3 regions of the Shewanella sp. SP2S2-6 genome follow, and region 2 is predicted to be linked to each of the others. Evidence: predicted binding sites of a transcription regulator. Region 2 holds the regulator's gene; each other region holds the start of a gene.
The links. The regulator MetJ, encoded in region 2, represses methionine synthesis genes. The targets are predictions, from matches to a motif close to TAGACGTCTAGACGTCTA.
Positions count from the first base shown of each region.

Region 1: a site for MetJ is predicted at 2,010-2,027, ahead of metH (methionine synthase). Genes of this name have one in related genera too.
Region 3: a site for MetJ is predicted at 1,510-1,527, ahead of msrA (peptide-methionine (S)-S-oxide reductase MsrA). Genes of this name have one in related genera too.

Region 1 covers NZ_JAUOEQ010000002.1:121,113-124,396, reverse strand. Annotated here, with positions in the region: gene metH (methionine synthase) at 1-1,784, opposite strand, end outside; gene Q4Q57_RS02555 (histidine phosphatase family protein) at 2,238-2,957, shown strand; cobalamin riboswitch at 3,161-3,284, shown strand, end outside.
Region 2 covers NZ_JAUOEQ010000009.1:28,187-31,470, forward strand. Annotated here, with positions in the region: gene Q4Q57_RS08810 (bifunctional aspartate kinase/homoserine dehydrogenase II) at 1-260, opposite strand, end outside; gene metB (cystathionine gamma-synthase) at 272-1,435, opposite strand; gene metJ (met regulon transcriptional regulator MetJ) at 1,648-1,962, shown strand; gene Q4Q57_RS08825 (sulfite exporter TauE/SafE family protein) at 2,044-2,787, shown strand; gene nrfD (NrfD/PsrC family molybdoenzyme membrane anchor subunit) at 2,892-3,284, opposite strand, start outside.
Region 3 covers NZ_JAUOEQ010000018.1:36,993-40,276, reverse strand. Annotated here, with positions in the region: gene pgm (phosphoglucomutase (alpha-D-glucose-1,6-bisphosphate-dependent)) at 1-904, shown strand, start outside; gene msrA (peptide-methionine (S)-S-oxide reductase MsrA) at 1,018-1,497, opposite strand; gene astE (succinylglutamate desuccinylase) at 1,840-2,874, shown strand; gene Q4Q57_RS13370 (thiamine pyrophosphate-dependent dehydrogenase E1 component subunit alpha) at 3,037-3,284, shown strand, end outside.

The sequences.
Region 1 (3,284 bases), on a different contig from region 2:
AGGAATACCGCGTGAATCGCCTCGCGCACTGGGTTGTTACCGCGAAACGAGAACGACACGTTCGACACGCCGCCCGAAATCATCGCGTGGGGCAGGGTGGCTTTAATCGCTTTAATGGCATCAATAAAATCGACTGCATAGTTGTCGTGTTCATCGATACCTGTGGCGATGGCGAAAATGTTTGGGTCGAAGATGATGTCTTCTGGCGGAAAGCCGACCTTATCGACCAGCACCCGATAAGCGCGGGTACAGATTTCGATTTTACGCGCCTTGGTATCGGCCTGACCTTGCTCATCGAATGCCATGATAATGGCCGCCGCGCCGTAGCGTTTCACCAGTGTTGCTTGCTCGATAAACTTGGCTTCGCCTTCTTTGAGGGAAATCGAGTTAACTATGCCCTTGCCTTGAATACATTTGAGGCCAGCTTCGATCACTTCCCACTTAGAGGAGTCGATCATAATAGGTACGCGGCTGATGTCGGGCTCAGAGGCAATCAAGTTTAAAAACTTGTGCATGATCTCTGCGCCATCGAGCATGCCTTCGTCCATGTTGATGTCGATGATCTGCGCGCCGCTTTCGACCTGCTCGCGGGCGACATCGAGCGCCTGCTCAAACTTACCGTCTTTGATCAGCTTTAAAAACTTGGCTGAACCTGTAACGTTGGTGCGTTCACCCACGTTAACGAACAGGGATTGGGCGTCGATAGTCAGTGGTTCCAAACCGGCAAGGCGGCAGGCTACGGGAATATCGGGCAATACGCGCGGGTTATGTCTATCGACCGCTTCGCGAATAACGCGGATATGTTCAGGCGTACTACCACAGCAACCACCGATAATATTGAGCATGCCTTCGCGCGCCCAATCTTCAATCACGTTTGCCATGTCTTCTGGGGTTTCATCGTAACCGCCAAACTCGTTCGGCAGGCCTGCATTCGGATGCGCCGACACATAACACTCACTGATGCGGGATAATTCTTCCACATAGGGGCGCAATTCTTTTGGCCCAAGTGCACAGTTAAGACCGATAGATAACGGCTTGATATGACGAAGGGAATTGTAAAAGGCTTCGGTCGTTTGGCCAGTCAGTGTGCGGCCAGAGGCATCGGTAATAGTGCCCGAAATCATGATCGGCAATCTGTCTTTAGAATGCTGACCAAATAAGTCATCAAATACCGATTCAATCGCAAACAGTGCGGCTTTGGCGTTTAAGGTATCGAATATGGTCTCGACCATAATGATATCCGCGCCGCCTTCAATCAGCGCCTTAGTGGATTCTCGGTAAGCGCTCACTAACTCATCGAAGCTGACGTTGCGATAGCCAGGATCGTTCACATCGGGACTAATCGAACACGTACGGTTAGTGGGGCCTAACACACCGGCGACGTAGCGTGGAATGCCTGTGGCAGCAAACACTTCATCACAGGCTTCACGGGCGAGGCGCGCGCCGGCTAAGTTAATTTCGGCGGACAGCGACTGCATGTCGTAGTCGGCCATGGCGATAGTAGTAGCATTAAAGGTGTTGGTTTCAATGATGTCGGCACCGGCGTTTAAGTAGTCGGTGTGAATTTGTTTGATGATGTGGGGTTGCGACAACACCAATAAATCATTGTTACCTTTGACGTCAGTGTGCCAATCTTTAAAGCGTTCGCCGCGATAATCCTCTTCTTCGAGCTTGTGGTCTTGGATCATAGTGCCCATGGCACCGTCTAAGATTAGAATGCGCTCAGCAAGCTGTTTACGAATGTCTGCCAATATCTGGCCGGCTTTGGTAGAGGGTATCGTCATAAATAATTACCTTAAATACAGCTAAGTTAAGTCCAAGCATCGACCCTTGTTATGCTAAGTGCAGGGTAAAGCGTGTTGTGCAGTCCAGATATCGGCTCTCGTTATCGACCCTAGTTAGTGATCTAAATTAGCTAACTTAGTTAGGCTAAGTGCATTCCATTCTGCTCGGTCGATATTTGACTACTCGTTTTAGTTATTCATTGTTAGAGATTAGTTTTGGACATTTAAACGTATAGACGTCCATAATACGCGACTTATGATTGTCAGGGCAAGGTCAAAATTGACTGACGACAATTGCGTCCTATCAGCACTTTTCACCCAGTTTAACGGCTCTTTTTTTAGGACTAGTTGTAGAGCTAGTTGTTGGGCTAGGGCGTAATTGAGTATATAGGACGACGGTTCTAATGTGGGCTTTCAACAAAATTTGCCATGAGTGATAGACATAGGAATACGATGAAACAAGTTCGATTGTTATTGTTACGCCACGGCGAGTGTGAAGGCGGCGCCATTTTACGCGGCCGTGTGGATGTGCCTTTAAGCGAAAAGGGCTGGCAGCAAATGTCGGCAGCGGTTGAGGCGCAGGCAAGTACCTGCAGCGCGATTTATAGTTCGACTTCACGCCGCTGCGGCGAATTTGCCCAAGCCTTTGCCGCCGAATTGCATTCGACGGCGGCATTGATATCTGAGTCAAGGCCATTGCAGGCGCAGTTTTTGTCGGGTTTACAAGAAATCGACTTTGGCGATTGGGACGGTTGTCGACTCGATGAGCTGTATCAGCAAGAGGGCGAACGTTTAGCGGCCTATTGGCAAAACCCTTGGCAAACACCGCCGCCCAATGGGGAAACTATGGCCAGTTTCGAGTCGCGGGTGAATGGCGCGATTGACCAGATACTCGCCGCCGAGTTTGAACGATTGACCGTCGACTCAGATAGCGCCGAGCTGGCTGTGGGAGCGGGCGTGGCTGCGGGCGAACTGGCTGCCAAAGTATGGGTGGTGACCCACGGCGGAGTGATCCGTCACTTAATGGCGCGCGCCCTTGGGGTTGAACGGGCGGTGGGATTTTACAGTCAACTCGATTTACCCGTGGCGGCCGTGGTGAGCATTAATGTGCTGCAGGATGAGCACGGCGTTTGTTATTGGCGTTTAGATTGGCCGAGCGGGCGCTGCGAGTGATCCGCGTTGCCCTAAGGTGAAGATTTTTCTTGTCTTACCAGCGTGATTGTCGATTGCCTATTAAGGTAAATATAGGATAATGCTTTTTCCTGACGTCCCCGACGCACACGGCCTTGCAAGGCTGGTGGCAGTGTATCGGATGACGTCACAGAAATAGGTGTTGGGAGTTTTGAGTGGTGCGAGGGTGTTCTGTGGCAGTTATGGCCGAGACACGCTGCAAAGGCTTGAAATCAATCTCAACATAATAGGGAATCGGGGAGCTGCTCGTCAGTCAGCCCGAACTGTGCCCGCAACTGTGAGTGACTTTTTATATTGTTTTCAATACAA
Region 2 (3,284 bases):
CGGGCTTGTTCGTTCGACAATAACTGCTCTACCAACCCCTGTTGATAGCTGGTCAGCACTTGTAATTCTTCTTGCCACAACTGACCCGCGTCGCGCAGCGCTAATAATTTATACAGGAAATTCGTGCTCTTACCCGCCGCAGAGACCACCACAAGATCATCGCTATGACCATGGGTTAACAGGATATGGGCGACTCGGCGATAACAATCGGCATCCGCTAAACTGGAGCCACCAAATTTATGTAAGTGACAACGTGCCATCTATTATTCCTCTACTGACAAGCCGCAACGGCGGCTAATCCTGCTTGAATATCTGCAACTAAATCGGCGGCATCTTCAATACCCACCGATAGACGCAATAGGGTGTCTTTAATGCCTGCCTCAAAACGCGCCTGCGGCTCCATGGCTCTGTGGGTCATAGTGGCGGGCACGGCCACTAAACTTTCTACGCCACCTAAACTTTCCGCCACGCTAAATAAGCTAAGTGCACCTAAAAAGGCCACCACTTCGGCCTCGCCGCCCTTGAGTTCAAAACTCAGCATAGCGCCAAAGCCTTTTTGTTGCTTGGCAGCAATGGCATGACCAGGGTGATCCGCAAGGCCAGGGTAATAAACTTTGCTCACCACAGGGCTTTGCGTCAATACCTCAACAATGCGCTGGGCATTGGTTTGATGTTCACGAATTCGCACCGCTAAGGTACGTAGGCCGCGCAGGGTTAAGTAACTATCAAAAGCCGATCCCGTTAAGCCTAACGTGTTCGACCACCAATGTAAGCTTTCGCCGATTTGCGCGTCTTTGGCGACCACAGCGCCGCCGACCACATCGCTGTGACCATTGATATATTTAGTGGTGGAGTGGATAACGATATCCGCGCCTAACAATAGGGGTTGTTGCAATATCGGCGATAAAAAAGTGTTATCGACCACGACTAGTGCGCCGACCTCATGGCTCGCCTTGGCAATGGCTTCGATATCCACCACACGCAATAGCGGGTTAGACGGGGTTTCGAGCCACACCATCTTAGGATTTTGTGCGATAGCGGCGGCTAACGCTTGGCTGTCGGTTTGATCGACCACAATCAGCTTAAACTGGCCTTTCTTCGCCAAATTAGTAAATAAACGGTAAGAACCACCGTAGCAATCGTGGGGCACAACCAATAGGTCATCAGGGCCGAGCAAAGTGGTCACTAAGGTGATGGCCGCCATGCCAGTGCAGGTCACTATGCCAGTGGCGCCCTTTTCTAATTGGGCTAATGCTTCACCTAAAATGCAGCGCGTTGGGTTGCCTGAACGACTGTAATCGAATTCGCGAGGATTTTTATGACCATCGAAGGCGTAATTAGTCGACAAATAAATCGGTGGCACAACTGCACCATATTGAGTATCGCTTTCGATACCCTGACGCACTGCCAGTGTGGCTAATTGACGCTCTGCCATGGGTGGACTCCTAAATTCGGTAGACTGATAGAGATGTCTGGACGTCTAAATGTACCTAAGCACAACGCCATCGTCAATAGGCGTGAAGACGTTTAGACGTCTGAACATAAAGAAATCTGTTTGCAATCACAAAGAAATAGTAGCAATAATTTGACTGTTCTTTGTAAGGGTTTAAAATCTGCCCCGAATTTAGCGTTATAACAGGTGAGTCAATGACTGAATGGAATGGGGAATACATCAGCCCCTATGCTGAACATGGCAAGAAGAATGAACAAGTAAAGAAAATTACTGTGTCTATTCCGCTCAAAGTGCTAAAAGTCCTCACGGATGAACGTACGCGTCGTCAGGTCAATAATTTGCGTCACGCCACCAACAGCGAGCTGTTGTGTGAGGCATTTTTGCACGCCTACACTGGCCAGCCATTGCCTAACGATGAAGATCTGTCAAAAGATAGCCCAGACAGCATTCCCGCCGAAGCCAAGTTGCTGATGGACGAGATGGGGATCGAGTGGGAAGACATGGAATAGCGACTTGTCGCTGGCAAAGTTACATCACAGTGCTCATCAATAGGGATCGTTAACGATCCCTTTTTGTTTATATGGAATCCTATGTTTTCTATGATAGATCCACAGACACTCGCCTTGGCCTCACTGATTGTGTTTCTTGGCGCCTTAACCCAGAGCCTGATTGGGTTTGGCCTAGCGGTTGTCGCCAGTCCTTTGCTGTATATCGTCGATCCTCAGCTCGTACCGGGTCCCGTTATTGCCATGGGATTTACCATCTCGCTACTGACCTTATTCCGGGAACGTGGTCATTTAGAATTCAATGGCTTGCAATATGCACTCCTAGGTCGCGTGCCCGGCGGTTTTATCGGCGCGAGTCTATTGCTGTTTGCACCTCAGCCCATACTCGGGTTATCCATTGCCGCCATTGTGGCTGTCGCGGTTATCCTTAGCCTGTATAAATTCAGCCTACCAGTGAATAAGAAAACCCTCTTCGGCGCGGGTGTCGTCTCGGGGATTTTCGGTAATATTGCCGCTATTGGTGGTCCGCCGATGGCGATTCTATTGTCAGGCAAAGACGCTTCGCAGTTTCGCGCCGCCCTGTCGGCCTTCTTCATTTTTAGCTCCACCATAGCTATGGTCATTCTGGCGATCACTGGCTTATTAGAATTGAAGCACCTGTGGCTGTCGTTGATGTTGCTGCCTTCAGTGCTTTTAGGGTATTTAGTCGCGGGGCGATTAGTGGGCAGTGTCGATAAAGATAAAACTAAAATGGCGACCTTAGTCCTGTGCAGTATCAGCGCCTTAGTGCTAACGGTGAAATCGGTTATCGAGTTATTGCCCCAATAAGCGTCCTGCTTGTATTGGCAAATCATCTGAAGATTCAAACAATAAAAAGCACTGACATTGTCAGTGCTTTTCTTTATCTATCAATATCTAAAGCCAGCTTACACTCAGCTTAAATAGCTTTGCCCTGCGTACACAATAAAGTGTCTTAAGGCGAGTACGCCGGTTAAGCTCGCACAAGCCACCATGATCATTGCGCCCTTAGTGTGGCGAGTCGCGGCTGGTAGCAGCATAAACAGCAATGGAATACCAAAGCCGATACCGACGACGCCTATCCAGAACACGCTTGCCCATAGCCCAGAGGTTAACGACGCTAAAGCCGCAGCCGCCGCGCCGCCCTTGAAGTACAAGGCGCAGAACAACATGAACAGGAACAAGATTTCAATCGCCATCACAGGTAACTCTAAACCGTGCATCTTGACTAAAGTTTTATCGTGGCTGTCAGTCTTAAACAGCAAGAGTGCCAGTACCGCGTTTGCCGCAGCGCCCGCGGATAGACC
Region 3 (3,284 bases), on a different contig from region 2:
GATAGCCACGCGTTATGGACTCGATATCACCTTAGTTAATGATAAAGTTGACCCAAGCTTTAGCTTTATGCCGCTGGATAAAGACGGCAAAATCCGCATGGATTGCTCGTCTCCCTATGCGATGGCAGGGTTACTCGCCCATAAAGAATCCTTTGATTTATGCCTTGGTAACGATCCTGACTATGACCGTCACGGCATTGTCTGCCCTGGTACCGGCTTGATGGACCCTAATCACTACCTTGCGGTCGCTATCGATTATTTACTGACGCACAGACCGGATTGGAGCGATACCTTAGCCATAGGTAAAACCTTAGTATCGAGTGCGCTTATCGATAAAATCTGTGCTTTCCACGGCAAAAAATTACTCGAAGTGCCTGTGGGCTTTAAGTGGTTTGTCGATGGTTTAGCCGAAGCCACCATCGCCTTTGGCGGTGAAGAGAGCGCTGGCGCTGCATTTTTACGCCGTGATGGGACAACGTGGTGCACGGATAAAGACGGCTTTATTCTAGGGTTACTTGCTGCAGAAATTCTTGCGGTGACAGGTAAAACTCCAGGTCAACGCCATCAAGAGCTAGTAAAACAATTTGGCCAAAGCTTTTATAAGCGTATCGATAGCCCAATCAGTCTTGAAAACAAGGCCAAATTTGCGTTATTGAATGCAGAAACCTTAAATGCCACTGTGCTTGCGGGTGAGACAATCGAAAACGTGTTAACCCATGCGCCGGGCAATAATGCGGCCATTGGTGGCATCAAAGTGACTACGGCGAATGGTTGGTTTGCCGCGCGTCCATCGGGCACGGAAGCGTTATTTAAGATCTACGGCGAGAGTTTTATCAGTGAGCAGCATTTAGCTGAAATCATCAAAGATGCGCAGGCATTAATTGATAAGGCGCTGAACGCTTAATGCAGCAGTAGGTTTATAAAGTATCAAAAAACAAACGCACTCAGTTTTGAGTGCGTTTTTGTTTGTGTCTAATGTCAGTTATGAGTATTAAACTCATGCTGATTTGACTGTATTTAGTACTCGATATGACAACTCGGTAAATTATTCTTATCAATGTAATTTTGGTGATATTCCTCTGCCACATGGAACTGCTGCAATGGCACTATTTCAGTCACGATATGGCGTAATCCCCAACGACCTGATCGGGCAAAAGCTAATTTTGAGGCTTCTGCTGCGGCTTTTTGTTCACTGTCATGGAAGAAAATCGTGCTGCGGTATTGAGTGCCTATATCTCCACCTTGCATGTTCAGGCTGGTTGGATTGTGGTTTTTCCAAAATACCTCGAGCAAGTCTTCATAACTGACCAAGGCAGGGTCAAATTCCACTTGTACCACTTCGGCGTGGCCCGTTTTGCCTTTTTTGACTTCTTCATAGGTGGTCGCGCTATTATTGCCGCCCATATAGCCGCAGGTGGCGTTCGATACGCCATTCACTTGTCTAAAAAAATACTCTACGCCCCAGAAACAGCCGGCACCAAAGGTTGCTAACGCCATAATTAAATCCAATAGAAGTCTAGATGGCTAAGAATTGTGATAAAACTCGCGCGCAAAAGCAAGCCTCTAGCAGGAATATTTATGCAGGACGATTTTTCGATAAGGTGATGGAAAATTTACACTCGCCGTAGCAAAGCGCCGCGTTGATCTTATTCCGTTCAAAACTGGGTCCTATGGCGATAAATGTCTGAGAACAGCATTAAAAACATGTGTTAGTATTGAAGCCGCTTTTTAAGGTGCGAGTCAGCCTAACCGCGTTGAGATGAATGCTTGAGTGGTTATGGCTATCTGCACTGATGCTATTGCGCCGTTACTGTTACACACCATTATAAGGAGAATTCTGTGTTACAAGCTCTGTTAGATTCAAAGGATTTTTTAGCGCTCACCTTAGCCCATCCTGAACAGTTCGATGGCGAGTTTTCATTTAGCTTGGGCGACCATACCCAAGTTGAAGTGTGGGATACTGGCGTTATCGTTTTTGAGCCCGCCCAGAATGAAGGAAAAGATGTTGTCCTTTCTTGCGGTGTTCACGGTAACGAGACCGCGCCCATTGAACTCTGCAATGGCTTAATTAAGCAGCTTTTACAGCAAAAGATCATCGCGAAACAGCGCACTTTATTCCTGATTGGTAATCCATTAGCGATTAATAACGGCACGCGGATTATCGATGAGAACATGAATCGTCTGTTTAGTGGTGAGCATTCCAATCCTCCGGGATTAGTCAATCCTGAGCGAGTGCGCGCCAAAAAACTCGAAGCCTATGTGGACCGTTTTTATACCGCGGTTGCAGATGGTCGTCAGCGCATTCATTATGATCTGCACACGGCGATGCGCGTCTCGAAGCATGAAAAGTTCGCTATCTATCCCTATCGTCCAGGGCGTGCCTTTAGCGGCGAGCAAATCATGTTTTTAGCCGCAAGCGGCGTCGATACGGTTCTTTTTCACCACGAACCGACCACGACCTTTAGCTATTTTTCCTCCGAACACTACGGCGCCGATGCCTTTACCATTGAGCTTGGCAAAGTCTATCCCATGGGGCAGAACGACATGACGCGTTTTATCGCGACCCATGAAATGTTTATGCGCTTGATCACCGCTAAGCCGTTGGAGTTGGATGCATTTGATGCCGATAAGGTTAACTTGTACCAAGTGTGCCGCGTCATCAATAAACATTTCGATGATTTTGAATTTACCTTCGCAACCGATGTCGAAAACTTCAGATCTTTCCCGAAAGGTTTTGTATTAGCGCGGGAAGGTGGGCAAGAAATTAAAGTGGAACATGAGTTTGAGTCTGTCGTGTTCCCTAATGCCAAAGTGCCTATTGGCAATCGCACTGTGATTTGCCTGATCCCTGCGGTGAATGCGGACGTGCGTTAGGCTTGTAAAGCAATATATACATGTGAGGCAGGGATAACTTGTGGTTTGAGCTATGCCAATGGTTGATAGGTAGTTTACGTTAACGTAATGTTCGTCGGGCATATTCGTATAAACAGACGCATCAAAACGCTTTGGTGCGTAATGAGATAACAAGAGCACAATATGAGCAAAGCAACACTTAACACTGATACAGTGCACCGTGTCGGCTTCTTGGATAAGGCATCGCTACACATTCCTATCCTTCGAATTCTACAAGCCGACGGCACCACTTATGAAACCGCGGTTTTGCCTGTGATAGATGAAACCTTAGCCACTAAAATTTACGATACCTGTGTATTCACTCGGGTACTCGATGAACGTATGTTAGGTGCCCAGCGTCAAGGGCGCATCAGCTTCTATATGACCTGTAC